Linked DNA regions of Sagittula stellata E-37. The protein of the gene in region 2 interacts with the protein of the main gene of each other region in a pairwise test. Links are inferred from orthologs where the notes say so. Each region holds a gene or a part of one and is shown on either strand. Other genes may lie near its edges.

Region 1 (3,126 bases), 2.4 Mb from region 2 along the record:
GCGGGCCAAAGGTTACCAACCGGCCGGTTCGGCCCCCCGAAACGGCCGGTTCACCCCTTACAGGCCGGAAACCTTGCTGAAAAAACCGGAAATCGTTGTGGAGCTGCCGGGGCTGTCGCACAAGACCTGCCCGTTGCATCGCCCCCGCGCGGCGTCTTAACCCCGCCGCGCGCGCCGTTAAGGATGACAGGGTTAACGCCTAAAGCTGACCGAAACGCGCCCGGTCCCGCGCCGACCATGTCACCGTCAGCGCATAGCCGTCCTCGGTCTGGCGCTCGTCCTCCACCAACCCCTTTTCGAACAGCCACGCCCGCTTGCGCCCCTCGTCGAACGCAAGTGTCAGAGCCTCGGTCCGCCGCTCCTCGCCGAGCGCCTCCGTCACCGCGTCAAGGAAGCCGTCCAGCCCCTCTCCGGTCACGGCAGAGACCGCGAAGATACCCGCGTCCCGGTCCGCGCGGGCCTCAGTCGCGACTTTAACATCGCCCGACAACCTATCGATCTTGTTCCACAATTCGATCTGAGGCGTGCCCTCATCGACACCCAATCCGTCCAGGATCGTGCGCACGTCCTCTGCCTGCGCATCGGTCTCGGGATGGGAAATGTCGCGCACGTGCACGATGACGTCCGCTGCCAGCACCTCCTCCAGCGTGGCCCGGAAGGCCGCCACCAGTTCGGTCGGCAGGTCGCTGATGAATCCCACCGTGTCCGACAGGATCACATCCGCGCCAGTCGGCAGGCGCACCGCCCGCATGGTCGGGTCGAGCGTGGCGAAAAGCATGTCCTTCGCCATCACCTCCGCCCCGGTCAACCGATTGAAAAGTGTGGATTTTCCGGCGTTCGTATAACCAACGAGGGCAACGATCGGATAGGGCACCTTGGCCCGCGCCTTGCGGTGCAGTTCGCGGGTCTTGACCACCTTCTCAAGCTGCCTGCGCAACCGCACAAGCTGCTCGTCGATGGCGCGCCGGTCCGCCTCGATCTGCGTCTCGCCCGGACCGCCGACGAATCCCAATCCGCCGCGCTGGCGCTCAAGGTGGGTCCAGGCCCTGACCAGCCGCGTCCGCTGATAGCTGAGCGCCGCCATTTCCACCTGCAGCACACCTTCCCGCGTCGCCGCCCGGTCGCTGAAGATCTCAAGGATCAGCCCCGTCCGGTCCAGCAGCTTGACCTTCCACTCGCGTTCCAGGTTGCGTTGCTGAACCGGCGTCACCGGGCCGTCGACCAGCACCAGCTCCACCTCGTTTTCGAGGATCAACTCCTTGAGTTCGCTGATCTTTCCGGAACCGAACAACATGCCGGGATGCGGATCGCGCAACGGCACGACCGTTTCGCCCACAACCTCCAGGTCGGGGAGCGCGCGCGCCAGCGACACCGCCTCCTCCAGCGCCATTTCGGGATCGCGGCGCCGGTCCGGAGTACGGATGTTGGGATGCAGAACCCAGGCGCGGGTCACATGAGGGTCATGTTCCCTCAGTTGTCTTCCCCGTCGTACAGGTTGATCGGCTGACCCGGCATGATCGTGGAAATCGCGTGCTTGTACACAAGCTGAGACTGCCCGTCACGACGCAGCAGAACGCAGAAGTTGTCGAACCAGGTGATGACACCCTGCAATTTCACGCCGTTGATCAGGAACACCGTCACCGGCACCTTGGTCTTGCGTACGTGATTGAGGAATGCGTCCTGAAGGTTCTGTCTGTCGGAAGCCATTGGTTTGCCTTTGTTCTTGCCTTTGGCCCGTCCCTCGGGGCCGCCCACGTCTTCGGGAGTATGCGTTGCCACTTCCGGAGTTTCCAGACGCAATTTCAAGGTTTTTCGCACCCGCGGTGCCTCTGTGTCATCCACGCCAACTCTCCGGGCTAAGCATCACGATCACGGCCAGCAGCTCAAGCCGACCGAGCACCATCGCACCGCAAAGGATCACCTTTGCATGCCACGCATAGAGCCCGAGGTCTATGGGGATTGATGGCGCTACGTCAATCAAGGGTCCGGTGTTGGCCAGCGTGGCGATGGTCAGCACCGTCGCCTGCTCGAAGTTCAACCCGTAAAGCCCCAGTACCATTGTCAAAAGCGAAAGCGTCACTGCGAACAGCATGAAGAAGACCCAGGCGATGAACGCGCCCTCCCTCCGCATCCTACGGCCCAACAGCCCGGCACCGCCGACCGAGGAAGGATGCACCAGCCGCTCGATCTCGCGCTGGCCGTTGAGGTACAGCGCGTAGACCCGCAGCAGCTTTACCCCGCCCGCTGTCGTCGCCACGCCGCCGCCCAGCAACGCCAGCCCCATCAGGATTATCCCCGGCGTCGACAGGCCCGACCAATCCTGAGCCGTGGCCCACTCGGAGCTGAGAAAACCGTTTGTCGTCAAGAAGCTGGCGGCGGTGAACAGCCCGCCCCACAGCGCCTTGAGCCCGGCCAGTGCGTTCTGCTCGTCCCCGATGTCGAACGCTGCCGCCCAGTGGCGCGCGAACAAGACCAGGGGCACGACGATGATGATAAGAAGACCCAGCCGGAATTCGGCATCGTAGTAAAGGCCCCGCTCGTTGCGGGTGTCGGACGAAAACGTCTGCCGCGACAGGGCGAAGGCGAGGAACAGGAAAAGGATCGCCTCACCCCACATGCCGCTGGGCGCGTTTTCGACGCCTCCGACGGGCGAGATGCCCGAGGTCGACATGACCGACATGGCGTGTGTGAGGGCGACCAGCGGCGTGTCGCCCGCCACCAGCAGCATCACAGCCAACGCCAGTGTCAGCCCGACATACAGCGGCACCAGAGCCTCGGCGCTGCGCATCAGCCGGAACCCCGGGTTCGACGTCGTGCTGCGCGCCACGCCCGGCAGGATGGCCTGACCGGGCTCGCCCGCCGCCGTCACTTCGAACCCGCCAAGCGCCAGCGGTGCAAGAATGGCAGAGGCCGCCACCCACATGAGCATCCCCCCCAGCCAGCCGACCTGCGCGCGCCACAGGTGTTCCGGCCCCGACAGGCGCGCCGGGTCGAACAGCGTGGCTCCGGTGGTGGTGAAGCTCGAAACCATCTCGAAATAGGCGCTGTCGAAGGTGGTTGTGCGCACCGCTTCATAGAACGGCACGGCCATCATCAGCGGCAGAAGCAGGAAGCCGGCGGCCAGTG
Region 2 (3,051 bases):
ACGCCAATTTCGGGCTGACCGCCACGCTCCACAAGGTGAACCCTGAGGTCAGCGGCTTCTGCCCGCCGACGCGCCAGATCGATCCCAAGACGTTCAACCGGATCCTCCGTTTCGCGCAGCCCGGCGGTGTCAAGAAAGGTGACCGGCAAGCCTCCTACGTCCATACGCACCTCGATCACATCGCGCGTTGTCCCCGCGATTTCCGAAGTGATCGCCGCGTCGCGACCTGCCAGATTGTTCAACAGGGTGGACTTCCCTGCATTTGGCGGTCCAACAATCGCTACCTCGAACCCCATCCGCACACGTTCCGCCGCATCCAACCCGCGCAACTCCGCCTGAATATCGGACAGAACATCCTTAAGCAGGCCGACAACTTCGCCAGCCACATCGACAGGCACATCCTCATCTACGAAATCGATCGTCACTTCCAGCAAGGACGCGGCGCGCACCAGCTTCTGACGCCATTCGGACACCCGACCCGACAATGCGCCGGACAGTACAGCAAGCGCCTGCTTTCGTTGGCCTTCCGTTTCCGCTTCGATCAGGTCGGCCAGCGCCTCCACTTGGGTGAAATCCATGCACCCGTTTTCCAGGGCACGCCGCGTGAATTCTCCTGGCTGTGCTGGGCGACACCCTTCCAAAAGCGACAACTCAAGAAGTATCGCGCGAACGACGGCGATGCTTCCATGTAGATGAAACTCTGCAGACTCTTCGCCTGTAAAGCTCGCACCCGCCGCAAAAACCACAACCATGGCTTTGTCGACGTGCGCGCCAGACGTATCCCGCAAAGTACGCAAGACCATGCGGCGCGGCTCGGGAACCGATCCCGCAAGCGCCTTCACGGCCTCCCAGGAACGATCTCCGGACACGCGGACCACGGCGACACCGGACCTGCCCGGCGCCGATGCCAAGGCAAAGATCGTATCCATCGGCGTATCAGCTGTTCATAGAATCGAAGAATTCGGAGTTGGTCTTCGTCTGCTTCAGTTTCGAAAGGAGGAACTCAATGGCGTCGGTTGTACCCATCGGGTTGAGAATCCGACGCAGAACGAACGTTTTCTGAAGATCGATCTTGTCGATAAGCAGATCCTCTTTCCGGGTGCCGGACTTGAGAATGTCGATGGCAGGGAAGACCCGCTTGTCCGCCACCTTGCGGTCCAGAACGATCTCGGAGTTGCCCGTGCCCTTGAATTCTTCGAAGATGACCTCATCCATACGCGATCCCGTGTCGATCAGCGCAGTTGCAATGATGGTCAACGACCCGCCTTCTTCGATGTTACGGGCGGCGCCAAAGAACCGCTTGGGCCTTTGCAGCGCGTTTGCATCGACACCACCGGTCAGAACCTTGCCCGAGGACGGGACAACAGTGTTGAAGGCTCTACCAAGTCTTGTGATAGAGTCCAAAAGGATAACGACATCTCGTTTATGTTCGACGAGACGTTTGGCCTTTTCGATCACCATTTCGCTGACAGCAACGTGACGCGTGGCAGGTTCGTCGAAGGTGGACGAAATGACCTCACCTTTCACCGAACGCTGCATGTCGGTGACTTCTTCCGGGCGTTCGTCGATCAGGAGAACGATCAGGTAGCATTCCGGGTGGTTCTTTTCGATGGACGCCGCGATGTTTTGCAGCAGAACCGTCTTACCCGTGCGCGGCGGCGCGACAATCAGCGACCGTTGTCCCTTACCGATGGGACACACCAGGTCGATGATACGGGCGGAGCGATCCTTGATAGTCGGATCTTCGATCTCCATCTTCAGCCGTTCGTCCGGATACAGCGGCGTCAGGTTGTCGAAAGCGATCTTGTGACGCGCGCGTTCCGGATCCTCGAAGTTGATCGCACCCACAGACACCAGGGCAAAGTAGCGCTCCTCGTTGTCAGGTGCGCGGATCTCGCCCTCGATGCTGTCACCCGTCCGCAGAGAGTGTTTCCGGATCATGTCGGGTGACACGTAGATGTCGTCCGGACCGGGCAGGTAGTTCGCCTCCGGAGAGCGGAGAAAACCGAAACCGTCCTGAAGCACTTCCAGAACGCCGTCCCCATAGATCAGCCAGCCCTCGTCGGCACGCTCCCGGAGGATCTGGAACATCATCTCGCCCTTGCGCATGGTCGAGGCGTTCTCGATCTCCAGCTCTTCCGCCATGGCCAGAAGGTCCTTGGGGCTTTGGGCTTTCAAATCGGCAAGGTTCAGTTTTTCTTCGCTCATACGCCACATCGCGACAACAAGGCGTGTCGCGCTTTCTTCGTTTCTAGGGAGAACATGATCCAGAACAGGACCGGGAGAGAGGTAGTCTCTCCGACCCTCCGAAGTCAATGCCCGACTTAGGGCCAGGCTTCGGGGGCCACCCAAGATACTTAAAATAGAAATTTAGAAAGGTATTTGAAGATGTATGGGGGGCTTGGTTCTGTGGATTAAGGAAACTTTAACACACTTACAAACATGCCACGAGTCTATGGAAAACTTGGTGGATCGTCTCGGGACGTCTGAGAATTCTTCTCAGAAAATCATTATATAACAGTAACTTGTAAAATTTCCGGTGTGTCTGTCCAGGCTTGGATAAGACCGGGATGTCCTGTCGCTGACGACGTTTGTCACGCGGTATGAGTTATCCGTGTCAACATGGGCAAGCCCTGCGGAACAGGACATCGGAAATCGGGGTCTTTCCCGCGCTTGCATGTAGAACCGTTTTTTCGCACAAACGTCATCGATCCAGCCCACACACTCATACCAAGATTTATCCCCATGAAAGAGGACCTGATCCTCGCTTCCAGCTCCGAAATCCGCGCCAGTCTGCTCCGGTCCGCCGGTCTGAAGGTTGCGTCGGATGTTGCTCGAATCGATGAAGACATGATTCGGGAATCGCTGTTGGCCGAAGGCGCCACGCCGCGGGACATCGCTGATACCCTGGCAGAGGCAAAGGCGCAGAAGGTGTCGGGACGACACCCTGAGACGCTTGTCCTCGGATGCGATCAGGTTCTGGCTTTCAAGGGTGCGATCCTGTCGAAACCTTCCAGCCGGGAAGAGGCGCGCGAGCAACTTGCCGCCCTG
Region 3 (3,023 bases), 4.1 Mb from region 2 along the record:
CTTCTTCATGTAGGTGCCCTTCGCGCCGGCCGGTTTGGCTGCGGACACGGCGTTCACGAACGCGCGGATGTTCTCTGCCAGCTTGGCCTCGTCGAAAGAGACCTTGCCGACACCGGCGTGCACGACACCGGCCTTCTCGGCCTTGAACTGGACCTGACCGCCCTTGGCTGCCTCGACGGCCTCCTTGACGTCCATGGTCACGGTGCCGACCTTCGGGTTCGGCATCAGGTTACGCGGGCCCAGGATCTTGCCCAGACGACCCACGACCGGCATCATGTCCGGCGTCGCGATGCAACGGTCGAACTCGATGGTGCCGCCCTGGATGGTTTCCATCAGGTCTTCTGCGCCGACGATGTCAGCACCGGCTTCCTTTGCCTCGTCCGCCTTCGGGCCGCGTGCAAAGACAGCCACGCGGACGGTCTTGCCGGTGCCGTTCGGCAGGCCGACCACGCCGCGGACCATCTGGTCTGCGTGACGCGGATCGACACCGAGGTTCATCGCGATTTCCACGGTCTCGTCGAACTTCGCGTTGGAGTTCGTCTTGATCAGGGAAACGGCTTCCTCGATGGTGACGTTTTCCTTGCCTTCAAAGGCTTCGCGGGCTGCACGGGTGCGCTTACCAAGTTTTGCCATGACGATTACCCTTTCACCTCGATGCCCATCGACCGGGCGGAGCCCAGGATGATCTGCATTGCCGCTTCGACGTCGTTCGCCGAAAGGTCCTTCATCTTGGCTTCGGCGATCTCGCGGACCTGCGCCACGGTGACGTGCGCGATGGTCTCACGGCCCGGCTTTTCGGCACCGCGGGGGCGGTTACGCTTGCCCACGGGCTTCAGGCCGGCGGCCTTCTTCAGGTAATAAGACGCGGGGGGCGTCTTGATGTCCATCGTGAAGGACTTGTCCTGATAGTAGGTGATCACGGTCGGGCACGGCGCGCCGGGCTCCATTTCCTGCGTCTTGGCGTTGAACGCCTTGCAGAATTCCATGATGTTGATGCCGCGCTGACCCAGCGCCGGACCGACCGGCGGGGAGGGGTTGGCTTTGCCTGCAGGGATCTGCAGCTTCATCTTGCCGGCGAGCTTCTTGGCCATCGGCTTTCTCCTTTTCCATCTCCCCCGCGACGCGTCGAAGGGGCTTCACGTGGCGTGGTCAGGTCCGGATCTCGCGCGACCCTCGCCTCCCACGGCGGATTGCGCGCAACCGACAGGTTCCGCAGCAACAGGGGCGCCGCATATAACCTCGGCGCGGATTTGGCAAGTGATTCCGGACGGCGCCGCGGGAAGAGGACGAACGGCACCACGACGCGCCAACGAAAAGGCCCGCGCAAGGGCGCGGGCCGCACAAATCCGATGGGTCACGCCGCCGGGGGCCTTACGGCCCGACAGGATCAGCCCTGCTTCGACACCTGGGTGAAGTCCAGCTCCACCGGGGTTTCGCGGCCGAAGATCGACACCGACACCGACAGGCGCTGGTTGTCCTCGTCCACGCCCTCGACCATGCCGTCGAAGCCCTCGAACGGACCGTCGTTGACCTTGACCCGCTCGCCGATCTCGAAGTGGATGAGCGTCCGGGGGGCCTCGTCGCTTTCCTGCACGCGGCCGAGGATCGCCTCGACCTCCGCGTCGCGCATCGGCATCGGACGGCCCTGCGGCCCGAGGAAACCGGTCACCCGGTTGATGTTGGAAATCAGGTGATAGCCGCGATCCGACATCTCCATGTGGACCAGCACGTAACCGGGCATGAAGCGACGCTCGGTCGTCACCTTCTTGCCGCGCCGCACCTCGATGACTTCTTCGGTCGGGACCATGACCTCGTCGATCTGGTCCTGGAGCCCCTGCTCCTCAACCGATGTCCTGATCTGCTCGGCAATCTTCTTCTCGAAGTTCGAGAGAACGCTCACCGAATACCACCGCTTTGCCATATCGACCTCGATCAATTCCGCCCCCGCACGGGGCGCCTTCCGGAAATGAAACGGCGCGCGAGCCTTTATAGCCGCGCGCCGGAAACTGGACCCGTCCGTTACACCGTCCGAAACCGGATGGCAAGGGCCGGAGCGTTGCCGCGCCCCGGATCGGCGCCGGATCAGCTTCCGCCGAAATACGTCAGGATGCCCGTCAGACCGGACCGGATCGCAAGGTCGACCAGCGCAAAGAAGACCGCCGTCAGCGATGCCATGATGAAGACCATGATGCTGGTCAGCGTGACTTCGCGCCGGGTCGGCCAGACGATCTTGGCCACTTCTGCGCGGACCTGCTGGATAAACGTGAGCGGGTTGGTCGTCGCCATGCGTGAATGTCCCGTGTGCTGCGGTTTCGTGGGCATGTACGCGCGGGCGGCGGCAAAAGCAAGGCATCAGCCGCTCCCGCTTACGTGAAAGAACCGAATGAACCTTTTCCGGACTTGCGAAGTTTACCCCCCCAGAGCGCCACGGCAACTGCACCGGAGGCGCAGCAGAAAAGGAAATGACATGAAACGTATTCTGACCGCCACCGCCCTTGTCTCCGTGATCGCCACCGGCGCAATGGCCCAGAGCGAAAGCAGCTTCAACGCAAACGAGATCAACACCTTCATCCCCGAGGTGAACGTGGAGATGCTCCCCGACGCGCAGGTCGCATCCCTGATGGCAATCATCAGCGGCGACGGCAACGAAGAGTCCAAGGAGCGCGAGATGCGCGCCTACCTGGGCGAGTTCAAGTCGAACAACCCCGAGCTGGAAATCACCCTCTACCCCGACGGCCTGTCCGATGCCGAGGTCGAGGCTATGATGGCATACGCACCGGGCGTCGACGTCTACGAGCTGACCGACGAGCAGTTCGCAGAGCTTCGGGCCGTCTTGGCAACCAACGACGAAGAGGCGATCAAGGCCTACATCGAAACCCTCCAGATGTAATCCTGCCCACAGGTCTACCCGGAAAGGGGCCGCGTTTCGCGGCCTCTTTCTCGTGCCTGATCACAGCCGATCACGCTCTCGTAAGGAACTGAAAATTAATCGAATTTTCTTGGAACGATCATTGGGGGAGCGG

What was found.
Region 1: the proteins of rho (region 2) and hfq interact in binary tests that used the Escherichia coli proteins (3 or more experiments, as listed by UniProt). The link is inferred for Sagittula stellata E-37 from one-to-one orthologs.
Region 3: the proteins of rho (region 2) and nusG interact in binary tests that used the Escherichia coli proteins (3 or more experiments, as listed by UniProt). The link is inferred for Sagittula stellata E-37 from one-to-one orthologs.

The regions. Positions count from the first base shown.
Region 1 is NZ_CP155729.1:2,686,857-2,689,982, forward strand. Bases 90-3,061 are described here. They hold hfq (RNA chaperone Hfq), read right to left. Parts: upstream 1,708-3,061; coding sequence 1,471-1,707; downstream 90-1,470. Other genes in these bases: hflX (GTPase HflX), read right to left, coding at 200-1,453; ABFK29_RS12730 (TrkH family potassium uptake protein), read right to left, coding at 1,835-3,061. Also shown: more of ABFK29_RS12730, read right to left, coding at 3,062-3,126. UniProt on the Escherichia coli protein: RNA chaperone that binds small regulatory RNA (sRNAs) and mRNAs to facilitate mRNA translational regulation in response to envelope stress, environmental stress and changes in metabolite concentrations.
Region 2 is NZ_CP155729.1:308,714-311,764, forward strand. The notes cover bases 73-2,969. They hold rho (transcription termination factor Rho), read right to left. Parts: upstream 2,209-2,969; coding sequence 937-2,208; downstream 73-936. Other genes in these bases: mnmE (tRNA uridine-5-carboxymethylaminomethyl(34) synthesis GTPase MnmE), read right to left, coding at 73-929; ABFK29_RS01540 (Maf family protein), read left to right, coding at 2,746-2,969. Also shown: more of mnmE, read right to left, coding at 1-72; more of ABFK29_RS01540, read left to right, coding at 2,970-3,051. UniProt on the Escherichia coli protein: Facilitates transcription termination by a mechanism that involves Rho binding to the nascent RNA, activation of Rho's RNA-dependent ATPase activity, and release of the mRNA from the DNA template.
Region 3 is NZ_CP155729.1:4,438,839-4,441,861, forward strand. The notes cover bases 155-3,023. They hold nusG (transcription termination/antitermination protein NusG), read right to left. Parts: upstream 1,922-3,023; coding sequence 1,388-1,921; downstream 155-1,387. Other genes in these bases: rplA (50S ribosomal protein L1), read right to left, coding at 155-633; rplK (50S ribosomal protein L11), read right to left, coding at 639-1,091; secE (preprotein translocase subunit SecE), read right to left, coding at 2,083-2,286; ABFK29_RS21110 (hypothetical protein), read left to right, coding at 2,468-2,890. Also shown: more of rplA, read right to left, coding at 1-154. UniProt on the Escherichia coli protein: Part of the processive rRNA transcription and antitermination complex (rrnTAC). The complex forms an RNA-chaperone ring around the RNA exit tunnel of RNA polymerase (RNAP).